Regions from separate parts of the Streptomyces sp. NPDC048185 genome, predicted to be linked through region 2. Evidence: riboswitches for the same ligand, from Rfam matches in the RefSeq annotation. Region 2 holds a riboswitch; the other holds the start of a gene.
What was found. A riboswitch is a leader RNA that binds a small molecule or an ion and turns the genes downstream of it on or off. The one in region 2 is predicted to bind cobalamin.

Region 1 (7,830 bases), on a different contig from region 2:
TCCCCGGCGCGCACCGCGCGGCGCTGCTCCACGGAGTAGGCCTCGTGGTCGAAGCCCCAGTCGTACCTCTCCATGCCGCCGGTGATCCGGATGCGCATCTCGCGGTCGGGTTCGCGATCGTCCAGGGCCACGGAGTCGTCGGGGACGAGACGGCGCGCGGGGACGGTCCTGCCGTCGAGCTCGTCCGGGCGGACGTCCGCGGGCGGGAGATTTCTGTTCCCCTTGCCGGTGCGCAGGACGGCGAGGGCGCTTCCCTCCTTCCCCTCGGGGAGCGCGACCAGGGGGAAGACGCCGTCGCGGGCGGTGATCAGGACGTCGTACCGCTCCGCCATACCGACGAGCAGGGCATCGGTGCGCGTGTGCTTCACCGGATAGCCGTCGGTGTGGGTGACCGTCATCTCGTGGCCGCCCAGCGCGACCCGGAACGCCGTCTCGGCACCGGCGTTGATGATGCGCAGCCGGACGCGGTCGCCGGGACGGCACCGGAACACCTCGGGACGACCGGGCAGGCGCCCGTTGACCAGGTGGTACGGGTGGGCGACGCTGCCGCCCCCGCCGTGCAGCATGCGGCTGTAGGACGTGCGCAGCACCCGGGAGGGACCCGCCGGTCTTACGGCCGGCGAGGGCAGCGCCGTCGCCGGCCGGGCGGGGCTCCCGCCGCGGCCCGGCCCCATGGCCATGTGCCCCCCGTCCGCCGCGGCACCGGGCCTGAGCTGGTCCAGGACCTCCTCGGGGGTGGAACCCTCAACGCCGTCGACCCAGTCGTCCAGGACGACGATCCACTCCTTGTCGTAGGACAGCGGTTCGCGCGGGTCGTCGACGACGAGCGGCGCGTACAGGGCCCGGTCGGCCTGCACGCCGACGTGGGAGTGGAGGAGATACGTTCCCGGCTGTCCGGCGGTGAAGCGGTAGCGGAAATCGGACCCGGGACGGATCGGCGCCTGGGTGAGATCCGGAACGCCGTCCATGTCGCAGCGCAGCCGCACCCCGTGGCAGTGCAGGGTGGTGCCGGCCGGCAGCCGGTTGGCGAGCGTCATGTCGAGCACGTCGCCGGCGGTGACACGGACCAGGGGGCCCGGCAGCGCCTCGTCGTACGCCCAGCTCGGCACCGACCGACCGCCGAGGTCCAGGGTCGTCTCGGCGGCGGTGAGCCGGTACGTGCGCACCGGACCGGCCCCGCGTCTCCGCTCGGCCGCGAGGACTTCCGGGTCGGAGGGATTGACGTAACCCGGGGGCCCGGCCGGAACGAAGGCCGTCCCGACGGCCGCTCCCCGAGGACCGGGGCTCGGTCCGGAGCCGGAGCCCGTGCAGGCTGCCAGGACACCCGCACCGGCAGCGGCGAACGGGGCGCGGAGCAGGGTACGCCGAGAAGGTGTGAACATGTCTGAATGAGACACGCCGGATGATCGAACAGCCCGTCGATGCGGCCGAATGCCTGATCCGGCGGTGGTGGATTCCACCGTCAGGCGGAGGGCCACGGACGACGTGCCCGCCTCCTCCGCGGGTCGGCGCGCCGCGCTCGGCCGGCCGCCGGGGCCGGGCGCGGGCCGTCGGCTGTTTCCGGTGCCGGCCGCCCGCCGGGCAGCCACGGGGCCTTGGTAGCCTCTCAGGGCCAGTCGAGCCACATCCGAGGCCAGGGAATCCGGTGCGAATCCGGAACTGACGCGCAGCGGTGAGGGGGACGGGCGGGGCACGAAGCCACTGGGAGACCGGGAAGGCGCCCCGACCGGACGAACCCGAGTCCGAAGACCTGCTGGCACCTCCGCACCCCGGCGCGGAGGGACGTCCGCAGGCCAGGCTCCGCGTACGAGCCCCGACCCCGAAGGCATGCCCGTGCTCCGCACCTCCCTCCTGCTCCGCGCTCCGGCCGTTCTCCGTGCTCCGGCGCTTCTCCTCTCGTCCGCCCTGCTGCTCACCGCCTGCGGTTCCTCCGGCGAGGGCGACGCGAAGTCGCACCAGACCCCCGGCGCCGGCTTCCCCGTCACCCTGGACAACTGCGGTCACGAGGTCACCCTGACGTCGGCCCCGAAGCGCGCCGTCTCCCTCGACCAGGGCACCACCGAGATCCTGCTCGCGCTCGGCCTCGCCGACCGCATGGCCGGAACGGCCACCTGGACCGACCCGGTCATGAAGGGCCTGGAGAAGGCGAACGCGACCGTGCCCCGGCTCGCCGACGACAACCCGTCCTTCGAGAAGGTCCTGGACGCCGAACCCGACTTCGTCACCGCCTCGTTCGTCTCCACCCTCGGCACGGGCGGGGTCGCCACCCGCGACCGGTTCGAGAAGCTGGGTGTGCCGGCCTACGTCTCCCCGTCCGACTGCTCGGCGGGCAAGGACAACGGCAGCGGGGGCGACGGATCGCGCAGCGAGCCGCTCACTCTCGACGTCGTCCACGGAGAGATACGCGACCTGGCCCGCGCGTTCGGCGTCCGCGAGCGCGGCGAGGAGCTCGTCGCCGACCTGCGCAGGAGGGTGAGCACAGCGACCGCGGGACTGCACGCCTCGGACGTCTCCCTCATGTACTGGTTCGCCAACTCCCAGTCGCCCTACCTGGCCGGCTGCTGCGGCGCGCCGGGCGCCATCACCCGCGCGGTCGGCGCGCGGAACGCCTTCGCCGACACCCATGACGAATGGCCCCAGATCAACTGGGAGACCGTCGCCGACCGCGACCCCGACGTCATGGTGATCGGCGACCTGACCCGCAAGCAGCAGACCGCCGAGACCGCCGAGGCGAAGATCGAGTTCCTGGAGAGCAACCCCGCCACACGCAACCTCACCGCGGTGAGGAAGAAGCGGTACGTCCTGCTCAGCGGGCAGGCGATGAACCCGTCCATCCGGACGGTCGAGGGGATCGAGAAGGTCGCGGCCGGGCTGCGCGACTTCGGGCTCGCCGAGTGAGCGCCCGTACCCTGCTGCAGACGGGCGGTGGCCTGGCGGCGCTGCTCGCGTCGATCGCCGCGGCCGTGACGATCGGGCCGGCCGACATCTCCGCCGGCGACGTGTGGGCCGCCGCCGCGGCCCACCTCGGACTCGGCGAAAGCACGCTGGCGCCGCTGCGGGACTCGATCGTGTGGAACCTGCGGATGCCGCGCACCCTCCTCGCCGCCGTGTGCGGGGCCGGACTCGCGGTGTGCGGGGCGGTCATGCAGTCGCTGCTGCGCAACCCGCTCGCCGACCCCTTCGTCCTCGGGGTCTCCTCCGGCGCGTCCACGGGAGCGGTCGCCGTGGTCGTGCTGGGAGTGGGCGGGGGAGCGGTGTCCCTGTCCGCGGGCGCCTTCCTCGGCGCCCTGATCTCCTTCGCCCTGGTGCTGCTGCTCAGCCACATCCTCGGCGGCACCAGCGACCGGGTCGTGCTGTCCGGCGTGGCGGCCATGCAGTTGTTCTCCGCGCTCACCTCGTTCGTCGTCCTCACCTCCGCGGACGCCGAGACCACCCGAGGCGTGCTGTTCTGGCTGCTCGGCTCGCTCACCGGCGCCGACTGGGGACAGGTACTGCTCTGCGCCACCGTCCTGGCCGTGGTCCTGGCCGTCTGCCTCGGGTACGCACGCACGCTCGACGCGTTCGCCTTCGGCGACGAGGCAGCCGCCGGGCTCGGGGTCCGCGTCACCCGCGTCCGCCCGGTCCTCCTCACCTCGACCGCGCTCCTCACCGCCGCTCTGGTGAGCTGCGCGGGCGCGATCGGCTTCGTCGGCCTGGTCCTCCCGCACGCCACCCGCGCCCTCACCGGCTCCGGGCACGCCCGCCTGCTGCCGGTCACGGTGCTGACCGGAGCGGTCTTCCTGGTCTGGGTGGACACCCTCGCCCGCACCGTCCTCGACCCTCAGGAGATCCCGGTGGGCGTCGTGACGTCCCTCATCGGCGTCCCGGCGTTCGTGGCCGTCCTCTACCGCGGACGGGGGCGAGCATGACCGGCCTGCACGCGGACCGCGTCGGACGCCGCATCGGCGACAAGGTCGTCGTCGACGACGTCACCCTCACCCTGCGCCCCGGCGAGACCGTCGGCCTGCTCGGCCCCAACGGCTGCGGAAAGACGACCCTGTTGAGGCTTCTGGCCGGCATCCTGGCCCCCACCGGCGGAGTCGTGACCCTGGACGGGCGCCCGCTGACCGAGGCCGGCCGCCGCGCCACCGCCCGCCGGATCGCCACCGTCGAGCAGCACGCCCAGACCGGGACCGAACTGACCGTCCGGGACGTCGTCGCCCTCGGCCGCATCCCGCACCGCCGCCCCTGGACCCCGCCGACGAAGGCCGACGCGCGAGCCGTCGCACAGGCCCTGCAGCGCGCCGGACTGACCGACCGGGCCGGGCAGTCCTGGCACACCCTCTCCGGCGGCGAACGCCAACGCGCCCAGATCGCCCGCGCGCTCGCCCAGGACCCGCGCGAACTCCTCCTCGACGAACCCACCAACCACCTCGACATCCAGCACCAGCTCGAGCTCATGGAACTGATCGCGAGCCTGCCCGTCACCACAGTGATCGCCCTGCACGACCTCAACCTCGCCGCGATGTACTGCGACCGTGTCCTCGTCCTGCGCGACGGCCGCGCGGTCACCGAGGGCACCCCGGCCGAGGTCCTCACCCCTGCCCTCATCGAGCACGTCTACGGCGTCCACGCCGAGGTCACCCACGATGCCGGGCACCCCGTGATCCGCTTCCGGCGCCCGGCCGCCCGGGACGCATCCCGTTCGAAAGGGAGTGTGACGAGCGATGCCTCGACGGCGCCCTGAAGCAGCCGGCACCGACCGCGCCTGGACCGCACCGGCACCGTGCCGCGTCGTCGTCTGCCGGGACTGCTGCTGCGGTACTCCGAAGGTCACCGGTACGGATCACGACCGGCAACTCGCACGCCTGGCCGAGGAGGTGCCCGTCCGTGTCTCCGACTGCCTCGACGTGTGCGAGCACGCCAATGTGATCGTCGTCCAGCCCTCCGCCGCGGCCCGGGCCGCGGGGGCCCGCCCGGTCTGGCTCGGCCTCGTCAACGACTCCGAGGCCACGGAGGACATCGCCGCCTGGGTCCGGGCCGGCGGTCCCGGCGTCGCGCCCTGTCCGGACATCCTCGACCTGTACGTCTTCACGCCACCCCGCGGGGCGCGACGCGGGTGAGGGCCGGCCCGGGCGACACCGCCGGCAGGAGGAGGCCGCACCCGGACGCCGGGCCGTGCGCGAGGCGCACGACGGGGCGGTGCACGTTTCGCGGGTGCGTCCGCACCTCCGGAGGACCGGGTTTGTCGCCGACCGGAGGAGTGGGCGGCCGGCCGGCTGCCGACACTGACCCCGGACGACGACGCGCAGGGGCGAAGGAATGACGCCCCCGTGCGGCGTCCTGCCCGCCCGGGCGTATTCGTAGTAAGACAGGATCACGCACGCGCGCGTGCCGAACGGAGGCATCCTGTGAAAGCAGCATTGCGCATGGCCATGGCCGTGGTTCTGTGTGGCGGGGTCGTGTCGGCCATGGCGCCGGGCACGGTGGCGTCGGCCGCCGACTCCCCGCGGTACGTCGCGCTGGGCGACTCCTACGCTTCCTCCCCGCTGGTGCCGCCGGCCGACCCGGCCGGGCCGGCGTGTCTGCGCTCCCTCGCCGACTATCCCCGGGTCGCGGCCGAGGCCCTGGACGCGACGCTCGTCGACGTCAGCTGCTCCGGGGCCACCGTCGACGACCTGAGCACCGCTCAGCACCCCGGAACCGCACCCCAGTACGCCGCGCTCACCCCGGACACCGACATCGTCAGCGTCACCATCGGCGGCAACGACAGCGACCTCTTCAGCGAAGCGCTGAACTGCATCAACGTCCTGCCGCAGCCCCACGGCACGAGCTGCGCGGAGAAGAACACCGCCGGCGGCACCGACAGGATCAGGGACCGCATCGACGCCTGGGCACCGTCCTTCGCCACCGTCCTGGACGAGATCGCCCGCAGGGCGCCGCGTGCCGGCATCTTCGTCGTCGGCTACGGCAACTACCTCCGCCCCGACGGCTGCCACCCCGAACAGCCCTACTGGAAGCAGGACGCCAACCACCTCCAGGGCGCGATCAACCACCTCAGCGCCGTGCTGAAGCGGACGGCCGAGCAGCACGGCGCCTCCTTCGTCGACACCTACACCCCGGGCATCGGACACGACATCTGTGCCGCCCCCGCCGACCGCTGGATCGAGGGAGTGCTTCCCGGCCGCCCGGCCGCGCCCCTGCACCCCAACGCGTCAGGGGCCCGGGCCATCGGCACCGTCCTGGCCGAGGCCGTCCGCGGCCGGCACCCGGCCGGTGCCCGTCAGGCGCGGACCTGACCGTTCTCGAAGTACGCCACCAGGTCCGCGTCCAGCGGCGGCACACGGCGTGGTGTCCCCCCGTCGCGGAGTGAATCCGTCGCCCGGACGCCCGCCGCCACCGCCATCCGGGCCGCGACCGGTGACGTGTCCGTACCGCCGCCCACCCGTACGAACCGCAGGAACTCGTCCACCAGCAGCGGATCGGCTCCGCCGTGCCCCGCGTCGTCCTCGGCGGCCGGGATGTCGTGCACCTCGTCCGCCTCGGGACGGTAGCCGGAGCGTCGGGTGTTCCAGACCCTGACGCTTCCGCCGGGGCCGTCACCGAAGTTCTCCAGCCGGCCGGAGTCGCCGATGACCGTGTAGTTGCGCCAGTAGTCGGGCGTGAAGTGGCACTGCTGGTAGGCGGCCAGCACTCCGTTGTCGAGGCGCATGTTCAGCAGCGAGACGTCCTCCACGTCGATGACGGGGTTGAGGGCCCGCTGGGTGTGCGGCGGCCAGTGGCCGTCCTTCGTGTACCAGTCCTCGGTTTTCGGTTCACCGGGCGCGCGGCGGTGCGGATTGCCGCCGTACACCATCAGGTCGCCCATCGCCTGGACGTCCCGCGCGTATCCGCCGGCCAGCCAGTGCAGGACGTCGATGTCGTGGGCGGCCTTCTGGAGCAGCAGCCCCGTGGTGTGCCGCCGGTCGGCGTGCCAGTCCTTGAAGTACCAGTCGCCGCCGTAGCCGACGAAGTGCCGGATCCACACGGTCTTGACCTCGCCGACCGCTCCCCGCCGCACCAGGTCCCGCATCAGCCGTACGACCGGCATGTGACGCATGTTGTGGCCGATGTAGAGCCGGGTCCCGGTCTCGTACGCCGTGCGCAGGATGGCGTCGCAGCGCTCGACGCTGATGTCGAGCGGCTTCTCGACGAGGACGGGTTTGCCCGCGCGGAGCGCCTCGCAGGCCAGGTCGGCATGGGTGTGGTCGGGCGTGAGGACCAGCACCGCGTCGACGCCGGGGTGATGGATCACCTCCCCGTGGTCAAGGGTCAGGAGTGCCTCGGGAAAGGCCTCGGCCGCCTTCGCACGGGCGCGGGCGTCCGGTTCCGCCAGCGCGGTGACCCGGGCGCCTGCGCCGGGCCGGTGGGCGGTGCGGGCGAGTGAGCCGCGCAGTCCGTAGCCGAGCACGCCCATACGGAGGTCGGTCATGGTCTTCCTTCGTTCGTCGGGCCGTGCGTTCGGCCCGGTCAGGGATGGACGAGTACCTGGGACAGGGCGACCCGTCCCGTTCCGGACACCGCGATCCGCACGGTGCGCGTGCTGCTGTCCAGGTCGACCACGGTCGGGCGCCGGGCCTTGCCACTGACGTGGACCGTCCTGTCGTCCGTGACGACGTCGAAGTCGGCGGTCGTCATCGAGGAGTTGTTCCAGACCTCGATCCGGCGGACCCGGTGGGTGCCACCGAGGTCCACCTGCCACCAGGCGCCCGGAGCGGACAGGGTGCGGGTGTCCGTGGTGATGTCGCCGTCCAGGGCCAGGTCCGCGGTCGCGGTTCCGTCGGTCGCGGACTGGCCCGCGGTGCCCGAGCG
Region 2 (7,830 bases):
CCGGGGCGCAGCGCGGCGAGGTCCCGGGTGAGGGTGATCTGCCCGGCGGCGGTCCCGTGCACGGTGAGCCGGGGTTCGGTGGGCAGGGGCCGGCCGGGGGGCGCCTTGAGCGCGGCGTCGCTGGCCAGCCGGCCGGCGGCGACGCTCGCTGCGCCGGCCGCCGCCAGGGCTGCGGTGACTGCGGCGGCCGTTGCTGTGACAGTGCGCATGGGGCCAGTCTCCCGGTGGAGTCCGTGGGCGGCCAGCGGGCGGACGACACGGAGTGACGACGCCCGGCCGGACCGGACCATGGACCGGCTCGACTGCCGGTACCCCCGAAGCCGCCCCGTAACCCCCGGGCTCCGTGCCGCGGCCGGTGCCGGCGACGACCGGCCGCCGCCGTGGCTCCCCCCCCACCACCACCACGCACGTGCCACGGCACGGCACCGCCGACCGCCGGTCCGGTGCGGCACCCACCGCCGCGCCGCCGAGCGGCGGACGTCTCCCGGCCCGGCGACGGACGCCCCGCACCACGCCCCTGCACGCGCGCCCGCCCGCCGGACCGGCGCGACGGACGGCGCGCGTCCGGGCTGCCCACAGCCGCCGAGCACCGGCACCCGGGCCCGGCACCGTGGAGCGCGGGCCGCTCGCCCGGCGGCCAGGGGGCGCCTCCGCATGCGCCCCCACGGTCCCCCGCACCGGTCGGCCGCCGGGCTGCCCAGCGGGTGCCCGTCACTCGGTGTGACGAGGGACAGCCCTCCGGCAGGGGTCCGTCAGGTCGGCTGGCCGTAGCCGCGCAGGCGTTCCGTCACCTCGTCCAGCTGGGCCGTGGTCAGCAGGGACGGCGTGCGGCCCGGGACCGAGGAGGCCGTCAGCCACAGGCGGCACATCCACTCCAGCTGGGCGGTGCGGTCGTAGGCCTGGTCGAGCGTGTCGCCGTAGGTGATCGTGCCGTGGTTGCGCAGGAGGCAGCCGCTGCGGTCGGCGAGGGCGGCCAGCATGGCGCGGGCGAGTTCGTCGGTGCCGTAGGTCGCGTAGGGCGCGACCCGGACCGGGCCGCCGAGCGCGGCGGCCATGTAGTGGACGAGCGGCAGCTCGGGGACGAGCAGGGAGACCGCCGTCGCGTGCACGGCGTGGGTGTGGACGACGGCGCGGGCGTCGGTGGTGCGGTACACGGCGAGGTGCATGGGCAGCTCGCTGGTCGGGACCAGCGTGCCGAGCACCTGCCGGCCGCCGAGGTCGACGCCCGTCACGTCGCCGGGGGCCAGACGGTCGTAGGGCACACCCGAAGGGGTGATCAGCACCGTGTCGCCGACCCGTACCGAGACGTTGCCGGACGTGCCGACGACCAGCCCGTCGGTCACCGTCCGCCGGGCCGTCGCGACGAGCGCCTCCCAGGCCTCGGACTCCTCCCCGGACACCTGCCCGACCCGCGATTCCGTCACAGTCCAAGCCTCCCGTCGGGCGTCCCGGACGCCCCTCACCGCGCCGCGGTCCGGCGCCCCGCGGCGATCCTGCCAGGCACGTCTCCGGAGAGCGCCGGCGCGGGCACGCAGCGCAGGCGTTCACGGAGGTCACGACCCCGTTTCCGGTCACCATGACGCCCGGTCCAGTTCATCTCCCGTTCACTCTGGTTACCTACGTTCGACGCGCCAATGACCTCGAACGATTGCCTGGGTAAATGGAAAGCTTCTCGCTGATCCTCGCGATTGTGGTGGTAACCGCTCTCGCGTTCGATTTCACGAACGGTTTCCACGACACCGCGAACGCGATGGCAACGACCATTTCGACCGGTGCACTCAAACCCAAGGTCGCGGTGGCCATGTCCGCCGTGCTGAACCTTGTGGGCGCCTTCCTCTCGGTGGAGGTCGCCAACACGATCTCCAAGGGTCTCGTCGACGAGACCGGCATCCGTCCCGAGGTCATCTTCGCCGCGTTGGTCGGCGCGATCCTCTGGAACCTGCTGACCTGGCTGGTCGGGCTTCCGTCCAGCTCCTCGCACGCCCTGATGGGCGGCCTGATCGGCGCCGCCGTCGCCTCGGCGGGCATCGGCGCCGTCCACGGCGACGTGCTCGTCACCAAGGTGCTCCTGCCGGCCGTCGCCGCCCCGATCGTCGCGGGTGTCGCGGCGATGCTCGCCTCCCGGCTGACGTACTCGCTCGGCCGCAAGGCCGACGGCAAGGCCGCGGAGAAGGGCTACCGCGCCGGGCAGATCGCCTCGGCCGGCCTGGTCTCGCTCGCCCACGGCACCAACGACGCCCAGAAGACGATGGGCATCATCACCCTCGCCCTGATCGCCGGCGGCGCCCTCGCCCCCGGCTCGAACCCGCCCGTGTGGGTCATCCTGTCCGCGGGCATGGCCATCGCGCTCGGCACCTACCTCGGCGGCTGGCGCATCATCCGCACCATGGGCAAGGGCCTCACCGACCTCCAGCCGCAGCAGGGCTTCGCCGCCCAGACCAGCGCCGCGACGGTCATCCTGGCCTCCTCGCACCTCGGCTTCTCCCTCTCCACCACCCACTCGGTCTCCGGCGCGGTCATGGGCGCGGGCCTCGGCCGCAAGGGCGGTGTGGTCCGCTGGTCCACGGCCACCCGCATGTTCGTCGCCTGGGGCCTGACCCTGCCGGCCGCGGCCCTGGTCGCCGCCCTCGCCGAGTGGATCTGCGGCTTCGGGGACTGGGGCACGGCGCTCGTCGCGGTCTTCCTGCTCGCCTCCAGCTTCGCGATCTGGCGGATCTCCCGGCGCGAGGTCGTCGACCACACCAACGTCAACGGCGGCGGCGAGCCCGAGCCGGCCGGCGTGGTGACCACGGCGATCGCCGCCGTGACCCCGCCCCCCGCGGGCGTGAGCGAGGAGCTCACCGCCACCGTCGCGGCCCCGGCCGCCGTCGCCGACACCAAGACCCCGTCGGCCGCCACCACCGTCTGAGCCCGCGTCCGGGTACGAAGGAAGAGAACCGCCATGACAATCGACTGGGCAGCCCTCGGCTCCGTCTTCGGCGTCAGCCTCGTGGCCACCGTGGCCCTGGTGGCCCTGTTCACCCTCGGCGTCGTCGGCCTCTCCCGCCAGGAGCGGGCCGCCGCCCAGGGCGGTTCCGCGGTGCTCGCGGTGACCGGTGCCTACGCCTGCTTCGCGGCCTGTGCGGCGGCGGTGGCGTACGGCATCTACCTGATCGTCGCCTGACCGCCGGGCGCACATCGTGCGCGGGGCGCGGGACGGACTCCACCGTCCCGCGCCCCGCGCTTTTTCCGTGCCGGCGCACACCGCCCGTGTGTGGGCCTCCGCACACTCCCCCGCTGCAGGTCAACAGCAAGTTGACGGGTGTTCGCGGGCCGTGGTGGACTTCCGGAGCCATTACGGCGGCAGGAGAGGAAGCCGGTGCGAGTCCGGCGCGGTCCCGCCACTGTCACCGGGGCAGTACGCGAGTACGGTCCCGGGAGCCAGGAACTCTCACCGCCGATTTCGTCGAACCAGGGCGTGGACACCCTGAGTGAGGACATATCGCCATGCGCGGCTGCCGTTCCAGGCTCACCCGAGACGCACTTCCGCCGTCCCTCCGCACGGCAGGCTGAGCCGTGCGCGCCGAACGCGTCTTCGCGTACGGCGCCGCCGCCGGTCTTCTCGGCGACCTCCTCCTCGGCGATCCGCGCCGCGGGCACCCGGTCGCCGCGTTCGGCCGTGCCGCGGGCGCCGTGGAACGGGTGCTGTGGCGTGACCACCGGGGCTGGGGCGCGCTGCACACCGCCGTCTGCGCCGGTGGCGCCGTCGTCCTGGGGAGCGCCGCCGTGCGCGCCGTCCGCCCCTCCCCCGCCGCCTCCCTCGCGCTGACCGGCGCCGCCACGTGGGCCGTCGTGGGCGGGACCTCGCTGGCCCGGGAGGCCCGCGCCGTCGGGCGGGCGCTGGAGGCCGGGGACGTCGAGGCGGCCCGGGCCCGGCTGCCGCACCTGTGCGGGCGGGATCCGCAGGCGCTGGACGCCGACGGGATCGCGCGGGCCGTCGTGGAGTCCGTCGCCGAGAACACCTCCGACGCGGTCGTGGGCGCCCTGGTGTGGGGCGCCGTGGCCGGAGTGCCGGGGCTGCTCGGTTTCCGGGCCGTGAACACGCTGGACGCCATGGTCGGCCACAAGTCCGCCAGGTACCGCCGCTACGGCTGGGCCTCGGCCCGGCTCGACGACCTCGCCGGGTGGCCGGGCGCCCGGCTGACCGCCGTCCTGACCACCGTGGCCGGCGGCGATCCCCGGGGTGCCGTACGGGCCTGGCGTGCCGACGCCGCGCAGCACCCGAGCCCCAACGCCGGGCCCGTGGAGGCGTCCTTCGCGGGCGCCCTGGGCGTGCGGCTCGGCGGGACGCTCTCCTACGGCGGCCGGGTCGAACACCGGCCGGTGCTCAACGGGGCGGCGGGACGCGCCGTCCGGGCCGGGTCCGGCGACATCGAGCGGGCGGTGCGGCTGTCGAGCCGCGTGGGCTGGCTGGCGCTGGGCGTGTGCGCGGGCGCGCGGCTGCTCGTCCGCGGGGTCAGCAGGAAGGGACGTACGTCATGAACGGTGGCCTCCTCGTCGCCGGCACCACCTCCGACGCCGGCAAGAGCGTCGTCACCGCCGGGATCTGCCGCTGGCTGGTGCGCCGGGGCGTCAAGGTGGCGCCCTTCAAGGCGCAGAACATGTCGCTGAACTCCTTCGTCACCCGCGAGGGCGCCGAGATCGGGCGGGCCCAGGCCATGCAGGCGCAGGCGTGCCGCGTCGAGCCGACCGCGCTGATGAACCCGGTGCTGCTGAAGCCGGGCGGCGAGCAGAGCAGCCAGGTCGTGCTGCTCGGCAAGCCGGTCGGGGAGATGAGCGCCCGCGGTTACCACGGCGGGCGGCAGCGGCAGCTGCTCGGCACGGTCCTCGACTGCCTGGCCGAGCTGCGGGGCACGTACGACGCGGTGATCTGCGAGGGGGCGGGCAGTCCGGCCGAGATCAACCTGCGCCGGACGGACATCGTGAACATGGGGATCGCCCGGGGCGCCGGGCTCCCCGTCCTCGTCGTCGGCGACATCGACCGCGGGGGCGTCTTCGCGTCCTTCTTCGGCACGGTGGCCCTGCTGTCGCCCGAGGACCAGGCGCTGGTCGCCGGGTTCCTCGTGAACAAGTTCCGGGGCGACGTGTCGCTGCTGGAGCCCGGCGTCGACATGCTCCGGGACCTCACCGGGCGGCGGACGTACGGCGTGCTGCCCTTCCGGCACGGGCTCGGCATCGACGAGGAGGACGGGCTGCGGGTGTCCCTGCGCGGGACGGTGCGGGAGTCGGTCGTCGCGCCGCCGGTCGGCGAGGACGTGCTGCGGGTCGCCGTCTGCGCGGTCCCGCTGATGTCCAACTTCACGGACGTGGACGCGCTGGCCGCCGAACCCGGTGTCGTGGTGCGGTTCGTGGACCGGCCGGAGGAGCTGGCCGACGCCGATCTCGTGGTCGTGCCGGGGACGCGCGGTACCGTGCGGGCGCTCCGGTGGCTGCGGGAGCGGGGGCTCGCGGAGGCGATCGCGCGCCGGGCCGCCGAGGGCCGCCCCGTGCTCGGCGTCTGCGGCGGGTTCCAGCTCCTCGGCGAGCACATCGAGGACGAGGTCGAGTCCCGTGCCGGGCACGTGGACGGGCTCGGACTGCTGCCCGTGCGGGTGCGGTTCGCCCGCGGGAAGACCCTCACGCGACCCGTCGGCGAGGCCCTCGGGGAGCACGTGGAGGGGTACGAGATCCACCACGGCGTCGCCGAAATCGTGGGCGGCGAGCCCTTCCTGGACGGCTGCCGGGTCGGCCAGGTCTGGGGGACGCACTGGCACGGCTCGCTGGAGTCGGACGGCTTCCGGCGGGCGTTCCTGCGCGAGGTGGCCGCCGCCGCGGGCCGTCGCTTCGTGCCGGCCCCCGACACCTCGTTCGCCGCGCTGCGCGAGGAGCAGCTCGACCGGCTCGGCGACCTGATCGAACAGCACGCGGACACGGACGCGCTGTGGCGGCTCATCGAGTCCGGCGCGCCACAAGGACTGCCCTTCATTCCACCGGGAGCGCCCGCATGAGCACAGTGTTGTTGTTGTCGACCGCCGACACGGACCTGCTGGCGGCCCGCGCGTCGGACGCCGCCTACCGGATCGGCAACCCGACCCGGGTCGACGTGGGCGAGGAGCTGCCGGGGCTGGTCGAGGGCGCGGACATCGCCGTCGTGCGCCTGCTGGGCGGCAAGCGTGCCTGGGAGGACGGGCTCGCCGCGCTGAAGGCGTCCGGCGTCCCCACCGTGCTGCTCGGCGGGGAGTCCGTGCCGGACGCGGAGCTGATGGCCGAGTCGTCGGTGCCGGCCGGGGTCGTGGCGGAGGCGCTGCGCTATCTGGTCGAGGGCGGGCCGGACAACCTCACGCAGCTCGCCCGGTTCCTGTCGGACACGATGCTGCTGACCGGCGAGGGCTTCGACGAGCCGCGGAAGATGCCGGAGTACGGCGTCCACGGCTCCCGGACCGTCGTGGCCGGCCGCCCGACGGTCGGTGTGCTCTTCTACCGCGCCCACCAGCTGAGCGGCAACACCGCCTTCGTGGACACGCTGTGCGACGCGATCGAGGCGCGCGGCGCCAACGCGCTGCCCGTGTACTGCGGTTCGCTGCGCGGCGCGGACCCCGCGCTGTACGAGCTGCTGGGCCGGGCCGACGCCCTGGTCGCCACCGTCCTCGCCGCGGGCGGCACGCACGCCTCGCAGGCCTCGGCGGGCGGTGACGAGGAGGCGTGGGACATCGGCGCGCTGGCCGACCTGGACGTGCCGGTGCTGCAAGGGCTCTGCCTGACCTCGTCCCGCGCCGCCTGGGAGGCGTCCGACGCCGCGCTGTCCCCGATGGACGCGGCGATGCAGGTGGCCATCCCGGAGTTCGACGGCCGCCTGATCACGGTTCCGTTCTCCTTCAAGGAGCAGGGGCCGGACGACGTGCCCGTCTACGTGGCCGACCCCGAGCGGGCCGGCCGGGTCGCCGGGATCGCCGTGCGGCACGCGGCCCTCAAGCACAAGCCGAACGCCGGGAAGAAGCTCGCGCTGGTCTTCACCGCGTACCCGACCAAGCACTCCCGGGTCGGCAACGCGGTGGGGCTCGACACCCCGGCCTCCGCGGTCCGGGTCCTGGACGCGCTGCGGGACGCGGGGTACTCGCTGACCGACTACCCCTCCGGCGGCGACGAGCTGATCCACCGGCTCATCGAGGCGGGCGGGCACGACGTCGAGTGGCTGACCGAGGACCAGCTCGCCGCGGCGCCCGCGCGGGTGCCGCTGGCCGACTACCGGGCCTGGTTCGAGAAGCTGGACCCGGAGCTGCGGGACGCGATGACCGAGGCGTGGGGCGAGCCGCCGGGCTCGCTGTACGTCGACGGGGACGACATCGTGCTGGCCTCCCTGCAGTTCGGGAACGTCGTCGTCATGATCCAGCCGCCGCGCGGCTTCGGGGAGAACCCGATCGCGATCTACCACGACCCCGACATGCCGCCGTCCCACCACTACATGGCGGCGTACCGGTGGCTGGAGAACAGCTTCGGCGCCGACGCCGTCGTGCACATGGGCAAGCACGGCACGATGGAGTGGCTGCCGGGCAAGGGCCTCGGCCTGAGTGCCGGGTGCGCGCCGGACGCGGTGCTGGGCGACCTGCCGCTGATCTACCCGTTCATCGTCAACGACCCCGGCGAGGGCACCCAGGCCAAGCGGCGCGGCCACGCCACGGTGGTCGACCACCTCGTGCCGCCGATGGCCCGCGCCGACACCTACGGCGACCTGGCCAAGCTGGAGCAGCTGCTCGACGAGTACGCGCTCGTCTCCGACCTGGACCCGGCGAAGGCGCCGGCGGTCCGGGCGCA

Region 1: linked by a shared signal. The riboswitch ahead of ACGF3H_RS32320 (ABC transporter substrate-binding protein) and the one ahead of ACGF3H_RS00335 (cobalamin biosynthesis protein) in region 2 are both predicted to bind cobalamin.

The regions. Positions count from the first base shown of each region.
Region 1 is NZ_JBIDAN010000015.1:30,646-38,475, forward strand. It holds gene ACGF3H_RS32315 (multicopper oxidase family protein) at 1-1,382, opposite strand, end outside; cobalamin riboswitch at 1,597-1,773, shown strand; gene ACGF3H_RS32320 (ABC transporter substrate-binding protein) at 1,828-2,898, shown strand; gene ACGF3H_RS32325 (iron chelate uptake ABC transporter family permease subunit) at 2,895-3,908, shown strand; gene ACGF3H_RS32330 (ABC transporter ATP-binding protein) at 3,905-4,726, shown strand; gene ACGF3H_RS32335 ((2Fe-2S) ferredoxin domain-containing protein) at 4,707-5,102, shown strand; gene ACGF3H_RS32340 (SGNH/GDSL hydrolase family protein) at 5,409-6,278, shown strand; gene ACGF3H_RS32345 (Gfo/Idh/MocA family oxidoreductase) at 6,263-7,450, opposite strand; gene ACGF3H_RS32350 (right-handed parallel beta-helix repeat-containing protein) at 7,489-7,830, opposite strand, start outside.
Region 2 is NZ_JBIDAN010000001.1:61,532-69,361, forward strand. It holds gene ACGF3H_RS00315 (alpha/beta fold hydrolase) at 1-209, opposite strand, end outside; gene ACGF3H_RS00320 (class II aldolase/adducin family protein) at 753-1,424, opposite strand; gene ACGF3H_RS00325 (inorganic phosphate transporter) at 1,661-2,908, shown strand; gene ACGF3H_RS00330 (hypothetical protein) at 2,942-3,163, shown strand; cobalamin riboswitch at 3,301-3,451, shown strand; gene ACGF3H_RS00335 (cobalamin biosynthesis protein) at 3,556-4,521, shown strand; gene ACGF3H_RS00340 (cobyric acid synthase) at 4,518-6,026, shown strand; gene cobN (cobaltochelatase subunit CobN) at 6,023-7,830, shown strand, end outside.